Regions from separate parts of the Martinezella jaguaris genome, predicted to be linked through region 1. Evidence: predicted binding sites of a transcription regulator. Region 1 holds the regulator's gene; the other holds the start of a gene.
What was found. The regulator LexA, encoded in region 1, represses DNA repair genes until DNA is damaged. The targets are predictions, from matches to a motif close to TGTTCNNNNTGTGTTCNG.

Region 1 (5,165 bases):
ACACTGCAGATGAAGGGGGTCGAGCAGATCGGCGACTTCGGTGTCGAACTCAGCTTTGCCTTTACCGCTCTCCCAGGCCGGCAGACCTACATTCGACGGCAGGCCTATACCATGATCCGCGACGCTTTTATGGAAAATGGCATCGAATTCGCTCAGCCGGGCGTGCACGCGAGCGGAGAAGAGAAATCCGACGCCGCTTTGATGCTGCAAAAGAAGTGGGGTGAACATTTGGCGGGATCGCCATCGCCGCGAACATGAAACGTGTGCGCCGCCGGTCACCGACAGGAGGAGGTCGGGGACTCGGCCTTGACGGAGAAATGCGCGCCAACGACGGTTGCCGTCACTTGTAACCTTCTTTTGCCCGCGTCGTTGACGCAATGACAGCCGCAAGCGCCTGATACCGGATGACATTGGATTTGAAGGAGACCAAACGTGCTGAGCGACCAGCTAACATCCAATGCTGCACACGTCATTCAGATAGCTTTGACGCCGGTCTTTCTGCTTGCAGGCACCGCCGGGTGCCTCAATGTCTTCTCGGCCCGGCTCGCTCGTGTCTCAGATCGGGTCAACAACCTTTTCGAGCGGGTGACTTCAGACGATCCGGATGAAGCACGGCTGCTGCAGCTCTATTATCTGCGACGGCGAACTTTGGCGCTCGAGGTTGCCGTCCTCCTCGGCACGCTATCGGGCGTGTGCACATGCCTAGCAACGCTCGGCCTCATGAGCGGAGCGATTCGCCAGCAGTTTCGCGAACAGATGCTGCTTTGGTTCTTCGGCCTTGCCGTCGTCGCGCTCATGGGCGCTTTTGCGGCCTTTCTCTTCGAGATGTTCCTGGCCGGGCGCAGCATGCTGAAGCAGATAGCCAACGACCGCGCCTTGCTCGAGCGCCGGCGCGAGGGATTGTGAAACATATCTGAAATCCGCCCAGCCTGTTGAATTCGCGCCCGATCTCGTCACGGAAGTACCGATTCCCGCAGTCGCGTCACTCTTAGATTCGGCCCCCTTAGCTTGATCCACCGCCTGCAATTCCGTCATTCGGAGAACATCGTCCTCCAAAGAGCTTATTACGCAAATAGCGTGGCTTTTCATCGCCTTGGAAACACGTGGCTTTCAATCGGAAAAATTCCTTCCATTTCAGATTCCGCTTATATTTCCGATTGTTAGCACACGGATACCCTGAAAAACCGTCGGGCTGGGACCGGTTATGTTCTTATTTCTTTGATGCGGTTACAAAATATTCACCAAAATTTAAGGGCTTGCGGAACACATATGGAACATATAGTGTCCGTTCTGGATTTGTTTCACGACGCTTTTCTCAATTTTGGGGTCCGAAGACGATGTTGACACGCAAGCAGCAGGAACTGCTTCTCTTCATTCACGAACGAATGAAGGAGTCCGGTGTCCCGCCATCTTTCGATGAGATGAAGGATGCGTTGGACCTCGCGTCCAAATCCGGCATTCACCGTCTCATCACTGCTCTGGAAGAGCGTGGCTTCATACGCCGTCTGCCGAACCGGGCTCGCGCGCTGGAGGTCATCAAGCTGCCGGAGGCTTATAGTCCCAGCCTGCAGCCACGCCGCGGCTTTTCGCCGAGCGTCATCGAGGGCAGCCTTGGCAAGCCGCAGCTGGTACCGCCGCCGGCTCCTGCCAGGCCGGTGAATGACGAAAACAACAGTTCCGTTTCCGTACCGGTCATGGGCCGCATTGCTGCCGGTGTACCGATCTCAGCGATCCAGAACAATACCCACGACATCACCGTTCCAGCCGATATGCTTGGCTCGGGCGAACATTATGCGCTTGAAGTCAAAGGCGATTCGATGATCGACGCCGGCATCTTTGACGGCGATACGGTGATTATCCGCAACGCTACGACCGCCAACCCCGGCGATATCGTCGTCGCTCTCGTCGATGATGAAGAGGCAACATTGAAGCGCTTCCGCCGCAAGGGTGCGTCGATCGCGCTTGAAGCGGCTAACCCGGCTTACGAGACCCGCATCTTCGGACCGGATCGCGTCAAAGTGCAGGGCAAGCTCGTCGGCCTCATTCGCCGTTATCACTGACCGGAGACATCGGTGCGATCGGCGCTCCAAAGGTGCCCGATCGCCAATCATAGGCGCGATGCAAATTCCATGGCCGCGTCAAAGTTTGAAACGCGGTTGTTGTTGCCGGTTTGTCGGCGCTGAGGTCCATTTCAATGGAGCCTGTCCGGCGTAGCGTAGCGCCCGTAAAAAGCACTGCGCCGGAGCGGCAGCGATCGAGACGCAGCCGGATGGGAGTCACGACGATATTGGCGGTGTCGCAGGCCGGAGCGAGATAGGCAGCGTTTTCGATGGCGACGAGCATGTCGCCATTATCCAGTATCGCCACGCACCACGCCCCCTTCTGGCAGGCGAAGCCGCCTTCGCCGGTATTGTCCAGCGCCGCATCCATCGCCTTTCGCACGGCAGTCTGCTCGTCGGAACTGAGGCGGCGATGAGCGTCCGATTTGCTGATCTTGGGTAGCTGATTGTCCGGCGGAAGTATCGTCGGCGGATGCTGCTCGGTCATCGCCAGCGCTCGTTGCCACTGCTCGAAGATGAAATCGGGCGGCTTTTCGCGATTGGTCGTCAACGCACCATTCCGCAGCAAGGCGACCAACGTGCCGTCTTCGGAAATTATCAGGTCAGGCTTTCGGACATCAGGGCTGAGTGCGACAATTGCGACCGAACCGATGATCAGAAGCGCACCTGCATGTCGCAGCCACGTCCTCAGCAACGTCATCAGTAAGAAACCGACGATAATCGTTGGGAACAACCAGACTGGCAGTCGCCCGAAGGGAATATTGCCGCCCCAGGCCGCCACCGTTTTGGCAATGACGATGACGATATCAAGTCCCGTGCCGGTGACCTGCCAAAAGGGGGCATCAACACCGAATGGCATCAGCAGCGTCGCCGCCATGCCAAACGGCATCACGATGAAGGAAACGACCGGCATGGCAGCCAAATTGGCGACAAGACCATATGTCGCCAAGCGGTGAAAATGCTCTATCGAGAAGATCGCCGTCGACGCGCCGCCGATAAAGGAGGTCGACAATATGCCGCCGAAGAATCGTGAGACGAAGAGCAGCGGACGCATGATCTGGAAGCGGGAGAGTATGCTTTCCCGATGCCGTCTCCTAGTCCAGAGCGTATAGCCTGACACCAATGCCAGGGTCGCTGCGTAGGACATCTGGAAACTTGGTCCGAGCGCCTGTGACGGCGACAGAATGAGGATGACGATCGCCGACAGCGCCACGTTGCGGAGGCTGAGGGATGGCCGGTCGAAAAGCACGGCGATCAGCATGATCGCCATCATGATGAATGCGCGTTCCGCCGACACACCGAAACCGGAAATAAGATAATAGGCAGTCACCGTGATCAGCGCACCGAAGGCTGCGATCTTCTTCGTTGGCCAGGCCTGTGCCACGCCGAAAAACAGGCTGAGAGCATAACGCAGGCCGACATAGAAAATGCCCGCTGAGAGCGCCATGTTCAGGCCGGAGATGGCGATGATATGCGCAAGGCCGGAGGTCCGTAGCGCTTCCGTCGTATCCTTTGAGATTGCGCGTCTCTCATCGGTGACAAGAGAAGCCGCAAAGGCGCCGGTGTCACCAGGCAGCAGCATTCTGATTCTGTCGCCGATGCTGCTGCGCAAGCCAGCAAGCCAGATATCCGCTTTGTCGAGAATCGATCTTTCGGCAATATCTCCGGCCGGTGACAATAGCGTCGGCGTTCCATACACGAAGCCATTTGCGCCGATGCCGTCGAAATAGGCGCTGAAGGCAAAATCGTTGAGGCCGGGCAAGGCGGGTCCGGCCGGCGGCGTCAGACGCGCCCTGCCTTGGATGCGATCGCCAAGTTCGAAAGGCTGCGGCTGCTTGCGCTCGAAGATGGTGACACGCTCCGGCTGCCGCCGAATTGCTGGTTTTTCCGTTGCCTCGAGAGCGACGACATAACGCCAACGCCCCTTGTCGTCGGCCTCGCGCCGTTCGATCCCCCCGGTGATGGTGGTCGTGACCGCGGAGTCGAGCATTACGGTTGATGCGCGCCAGGTTTCGCATTGTGCCAAAGCCATGCCGGCGCTCAGCAGCATGCCGGCAAACAGCAAGTGCCGCGGCACTCGGCCCACCTCCCGCTTGAGGAAGAAACTGACCGCGAAAATCAGGAGAGCGGCAAAAACGGCCTGCGGCGGCGGATCGGCGCCAGCCGTGAACCAAAAAATCGCGCCGGTGCCGATATAGACCGGAGCAAAAAGCACTGCGCGACCATGCGCCGCCTCTTCTTCGGCCAAATGGTAAATGGTGAGTCTGATACTGGCCGCCGCGAGACGAAGACGCGCAACAAGCGGCACGTGATCCTGCGTCCGCTGCGGTTGGGTCACTTTGGCACGAAGAATAGTGGCGGTCATGCCGCGGTCACGCACGGCAACCGCAGCAATATCCCGGCTATCCGCCGGCTGATCCGGTGCCTCTAAATTAGGCATTCGCCCCCACGCCTACGCAAAACTACAGCTATAACGGGATTTTTGCCGTCACCGTACGGTGAATTCAACCGAAATCGGCCTGATCGTCAAGAAATGACAGCAATCTGCAGATGAACAAGGCAGATCGGCTTATCGCAGTGCCCAAAAGTTGATACTGCAATGCACAAATAGGCGTAAGGATAACTTGGCATTAGGCTCTGGATCATATAGCTAATCGTTAGCCGCTTAACCCTTTGGCGCTTTTTAAGGCGTCAATCCCGCCAAATCTTGGAGGATCAGCATGACGGAACAAAGCGCGAAACTAACTTGGGGCGAAAAGACGGTGGAGCTCCCGGTGAAAACCGGAACCATCGGCCCAAGTGTCATTGATATTGGTGCCCTTTATAAGAACACCTCCACTTTCACTTACGATCCTGGCTTCACTTCGACTGCGTCGTGCGAATCCAGCATCACTTTTATTGATGGCGACGAAGGCGTTCTGCTGCATCGCGGTTATCCGATCGAACAGCTTGCCGAACACGGCGATTTCCTTGAAGTCTGCTACTTGCTGCTCTACGGCGAATTGCCGACCGCAGCTCAGAAGAAGGACTTCGATTATCGCGTCGTGCACCACACCATGGTGCATGAGCAGATGTCCCGCTTCTTCACCGGCTTCCGCCGCGATG
Region 2 (5,165 bases), 1.5 Mb from region 1:
ATCTCGATCCGCCGATACTTTCCCTCATGCCTGGCTTCATGCATGCCTTCATCCATGACTTCAAGCATGGCATCAGCGCGATCTCCAACCATCCCGGTCCACTCCTATCAATGATAGAGCTTATCTCGCGGCCTCATTCACAAAAGAAAAGGTGGGCTGTTCGTCGCGCTCACGCTCTGAAAATCTACCTTCCAGAACTGCGGCGAGCGATGGAGGATCAAATCAACGCACTAAATACAGCCAAAGATATCTCCAAGGAATTTGATAATATCGCATTAGCAGAAATTTCTAAATCAAGATATATCCCTAGACTCGAGCGCTTTGGGCGGTACCATAGTACCCTTATCAATTTAGATGCAAAAATATCAGAGATAATATCAATATTAAACGACGATCGATTATACCTAGAAAAGTTGATTGACCTATTAGATACAGGACGCCTTAACGCTAGTATGGGATACTTAGAGATTGAGGCCATGGAATCTGTGGAGAAGTCATTTAGCCGTGAAGATCAGGACCGGATCTATGAGAATGTCCTTTTGCGGTCTCAAAAGGCTGAAGTCGAATTTGGTCGAAAGTTCAAAGATGCAATGGAGACGGCTGCTGAACGTCTTCGCGCAGCAGAACCTAGGAATCCGAGAGTTTTGAAAGCAGCTCAGAAGCCTGAGAAAGGCTAGAGAGCCGCGGGCTCTGATGTGCGAGACTGCCACGAGTCGTCACTGCGGCTGCCTTTGAAGGTCGCGGCACCCCCCTAGATCGAAACCCTCGCTCGCCCAAGGAAGCATCCTGGGCGGTTTCGCGTTTGCAGGTTGTGTCCAGCTTTCACTTTCGCCAATCACACGGAAACACATTTCTTCGGCAAATCCACACTAACGAAATCCTTGGTAATCCGGCCAGATACGCAAGCGTAATTAGGCGGCTCAAGTGTTCCGATACAACGCAAAGCAAACCCACTTCCAAGATCGATATCCTGTTCTACATCTTTCTTTGTCTTGAAATGCTGGCTCTTGCTCAAACTCAATCCCAATTCGTTCACGTCCACCTGGATGTCGCCTTCGATCCAATCTCCATCAACTGTAACGTTTTGAAGCGTTATTTCAGTTCCCATAGCGAGCTCCTCTCCACGATGTGGTTTGATCAGTCTGCGAATTGGCCTCGATTTCGAACCAAGACAATCATTTCAGTCCTCATCTTTGAGGCCCTTCTCTCTCCGGAACACTTCATTGAGCACGGATAGATAATCTACCAGTAATTCGCCGTTGGAATGCGCCCTCTCCACTTCCGACCCCTCTTGCCGCGGGGAATCTGCCAGAGTTCCGTCCGAAGGCCTCGGATAAGGAGAAGCGAGGCGCCATCGGCTGGAGAACAACAGAAGACCAAAATCCTACGCTCAACCAGCGCAAGCGATTGCACCAAGGCGCGGAGAACACAGAAGCTCACAGCGACGCATCAGAATCTTCCCCCCGCGCCTGTCGTTCGACGCGGCAGTCGCGGGGGCAATTGATCAATCTAAAAATTGTACTGCCACCTGTAGCTGAGCCTTCACCACATCCCTAAACCGCTGGTAGGCGCCATAGCTCGCAGGATCCGTCCCATGCGCGCCAATAGGACAACTTCCTGCCAAACTGCTGATTAATGTGTCCCATTGACTCAGACCAGAATCGATCTGTTGTTTGGCATCCGGTATCCGACCTTGTGCCAAGGCCACTCTTGCGTTGTCGAACGCTTTTATCGCCGCGTTACCGGGCTGCTGCCTCGATTGCCAGTCCAATGGGGGGCCTCCGTTCTTACCGAATCCGCAACCCTGGCTCATTGACCCCATTTGATCTTGGAAATGAGGGATTGCGTCATCCAGGATCGCATTTACTTTGTCGACGGCATTCATTGGTAGTCTCCTCTCCTTTGGCTACACTAATGATATGTATAGGCGTCGCGGCCATTCGCGTCGCCGAATGCAACGTTGACGGAAAAAGAACTCCACGAAGGATCAAGATCGACGAGTGTGACGAGTTAGTGCTTTGGGAGCGTGCGATATACAAGCCATCGAGGCCCCCATGCCTTGACTTCCTCATAGACAACCCCAAGCGATGACTCAAAATTGAGGGTCTTTCTGAGGATAATCGCCGACTATAGCGGAAGTACGGTCCACAGTCTAGAGTTGATTTAGCGATCACGAGGCGCGTGTTCACCCAACTCTGAAGCAACCAAACATGAATAGAGTTGATGGCGGGCTGCCATGAGATGACCATCCGCTTGCAGCCGCGCGCATCAGGGAACATCTCGAGATCGACGGAGCTTTCCAGCTTGGCTTTTTTATTCGTATCTCCTTACCCCTAATTTCTGCCAACATGCAACCCATAGTCTGTTGTGGAAAATTGATAGCGGTAAACGGGTTAAAAGAGGGCTGGGGATGGTGGCGCGCGTCAGCACGGTGGCGTTTCAGGGCATTGAGGGCGTTCCCGTCGAGGTTCAGGTGATGATCTCCCCCGGCAAGGTACTGATGCATATTGTCGGCCTGCCGGACAAGGCGGTGGCCGAAAGCCGCGAACGGGTGCAGGCAGCCCTTCATGCCTCCGGCCTGTCGCTGCCGCCGAAGAAGGTAACGGTCAATCTCGCACCTGCGGACCTGCCCAAGGAGGGCAGCCATTTCGATCTTGCGATCGCGCTCGGGCTGATGGCGGCGCTGGGCGCGATTCCGGCCGATGCGCTTGCGGCCTATAGCGTCATCGGCGAGCTCAACCTCGATGGCACGATTGCGCCGGTCGCCGGTGCGCTGCCGGCCGCGATCGCCGCCAATGCGATCGGCAAGGGCCTGATATGCCCGGCCGAAAGCGGTCCCGAGGCCGCCTGGGCCGGCGCAGAGATCGATATTCTCGCCCCGCGCAGCCTGATCGCACTCGCCAATCATTTCCGCGGCACCCAGGTGCTGTCGCGGCCCGAACCGGCGATCCGCGCCAATGCCGCCAATTTCCCCGACCTCGCTGACATCAAGGGGCAGGAGAGCGCCAAACGGGCACTGGAAGTGGCGGCGGCTGGGGGGCATAATTTGCTTTTCGTCGGTCCGCCAGGGTCCGGCAAGTCGATGCTGGCTTCGCGCCTGCCGTCCATTCTACCGCCGTTGTCGACGGCGGAGCTGCTGGAAGTGTCGATGATCCATTCCGTTGCCGGTCAGCTTTCGGGCGGAAAGCTCTCAGATCGCCGGCCCTATCGCACGCCGCATCATTCCGCCACCATGGCGGCGCTGGTCGGCGGCGGCTTGCGCGCCAGACCGGGTGAGGTTTCGCTGGCGCATCATGGCGTTCTGTTTCTGGACGAGCTTCCGGAGTTTTCGCCGCAGGCACTGGACGCGCTACGCCAGCCCTTGGAGTCGGGCGAATGCGTCATCGCCAGGGCCAATCATCGCGTTTCCTATCCGGCCAGCATCCAGCTCGTCGCTGCGATGAATCCCTGCCGTTGCGGCATGGCCGGCGAGCCGCGCCACACCTGCGCCCGCGGCCCGCGTTGCATGACGGATTATCAGGGCCGCATTTCCGGACCGCTGCTGGACCGTATCGATATCCGCCTCGACGTGCCTGCCGTCTCCGCGGCCGATCTGATCCGTCCGACGACGGCCGAGAAGAGCGCCGATGTCGCCCTTCGTGTCGCCCGCGCTCGAGAGCGGCAGCGCGAACGCTTCGAGGCTGCCGGGATGAAGGGGATTTCCACTAACGCCCGCTGCTCGACATCGATGATCGAAACGATCGCCGAGCCGGACGCGGCCGGCCTGCAATTGCTGCGCGATGCAGCGGAGAAGATGAAGTTTTCCGCCCGCGGCTATCATCGCGTCCTGAAAGTGGCGCGCACGCTCGCCGATCTCGACGACAAGCAAACGGTCGGGCGCATCCATCTGGCGGAGGCCATTTCCTACCGCATTGCCGGCGAACGGCTGACTGCGGCGGCGTGAACCCAAGCTGGGGCTGATGGTGTCGAGTAGCGAGACGCAGTTTGCGTGCGGGCGACCGAATGCGCTAGGAAAGCTTCAATTGTCGTTCGAACCGAATAGCGCCGCCGCATGAATACAGACCTGTCCTTTGATCCTGGCACCGGCGCGATTTGCATCGGCGATACCACTCTCATGTTCGCCCTTACAAGATGCAGGAATAGAAAAATCGTCGCCCTGTCGTCAGGGCGTTTCGTTTGGTGTGGATGCATCCTGGGGAAAGCAGGAAGCACGGTCATATAACGACGGTTGATCATGCTCTGATGCGCGGGTTGGTTACCGCCGGACCTGATGCGTCGCGGAGCTTCCTCTGTCTAGTTCGCAGCGTCGGAATGTAACCGGCTGATAGTGGAATCGAGGGTTCTCCTGCCGTGACCGTGCCCCCAGCCTTGCCCAGGCGCATATGGCTTTTTGACTCTTCTGTCCTCCTTGTTGAGTTCAGGATTGAGCTATACTCAACGCGGTGAGACCTGGCATGCAATCGCCCAGACGAATCCGGATAATTCGCGAGCGATCGCCGTGGTTACGGTCGTTGCCGGCTTTCCGGCCTTCGTGAGCTTGCGATAGCGGCCGCACAGCCGCTCCTGCGCCTTCCATGCCGTGTCGCGGATCGCTTTTGGGAGCTGCTCCTGGCGGATCAACTGATCACGGCTGATCTTTGCGGGAAACCGATAACTCCAAGCGGCTTCAATCAGCATTCGACGCGCCGTTGTATTGCCTGCTTTTGTAATGCCGCCCTGCCGCCGAGTTCCACCGCTTGAATGCTCCGATGGTACCAGCCCGAGATAGGCCATTAATTGGCGCGGGTTTGTGAAGCGGCTGAGATCGCCCAATTCGGCAATCATCGTAGCGGCCGTCACCAGAGCCATGCCGCGCAGTGATTGCAGCGCGACGACCACCGGAGCCAATGACCAGTCACTCAACATGGTCTCGATCTGCTTCGTCAGCCGATCCCGCCGCTCAGTTGCCGCCTCGATTGTGGCGATGTGATCCTGGAGAACGATTTGGTGGATTGGCTGTTCAAAGCAAAGACCGGCCAACCAACGGCGGTGCATCTGCGTCCAGGCCGGCCGGCTGTAGTGAAAGCCATGACGAAGCAGAAATCCGCTGAGCTGCTGGCGCGCTTGCCGCAAGCTGCGCACAGCGGCAAGCCGTGCCCGAACCAGATCACGCATCGCCTCATGGG

Region 2: a site for LexA is predicted at 2,272-2,289, ahead of CCGE525_RS02600 (YifB family Mg chelatase-like AAA ATPase). Genes of this name have one in related genera too.

The regions. Positions count from the first base shown of each region.
Region 1 is NZ_CP032694.1:1,996,727-2,001,891, reverse strand. Features, by position in the region: gene CCGE525_RS09850 (mechanosensitive ion channel family protein) at 1-258, shown strand, start outside; gene CCGE525_RS09845 (DUF2721 domain-containing protein) at 433-906, shown strand; gene lexA (transcriptional repressor LexA) at 1,338-2,060, shown strand; gene CCGE525_RS09835 (ComEC/Rec2 family competence protein) at 2,041-4,500, opposite strand; gene gltA (citrate synthase) at 4,781-5,165, shown strand, end outside.
Region 2 is NZ_CP032694.1:526,232-531,396, forward strand. Features, by position in the region: gene tnpA (IS66-like element accessory protein TnpA) at 1-92, opposite strand, end outside; gene CCGE525_RS02585 (hypothetical protein) at 210-677, shown strand; gene CCGE525_RS02590 (hypothetical protein) at 836-1,108, opposite strand; gene CCGE525_RS02595 (hypothetical protein) at 1,505-1,885, opposite strand; gene CCGE525_RS02600 (YifB family Mg chelatase-like AAA ATPase) at 2,411-3,943, shown strand; gene CCGE525_RS02605 (IS110 family RNA-guided transposase) at 4,435-5,165, opposite strand, start outside.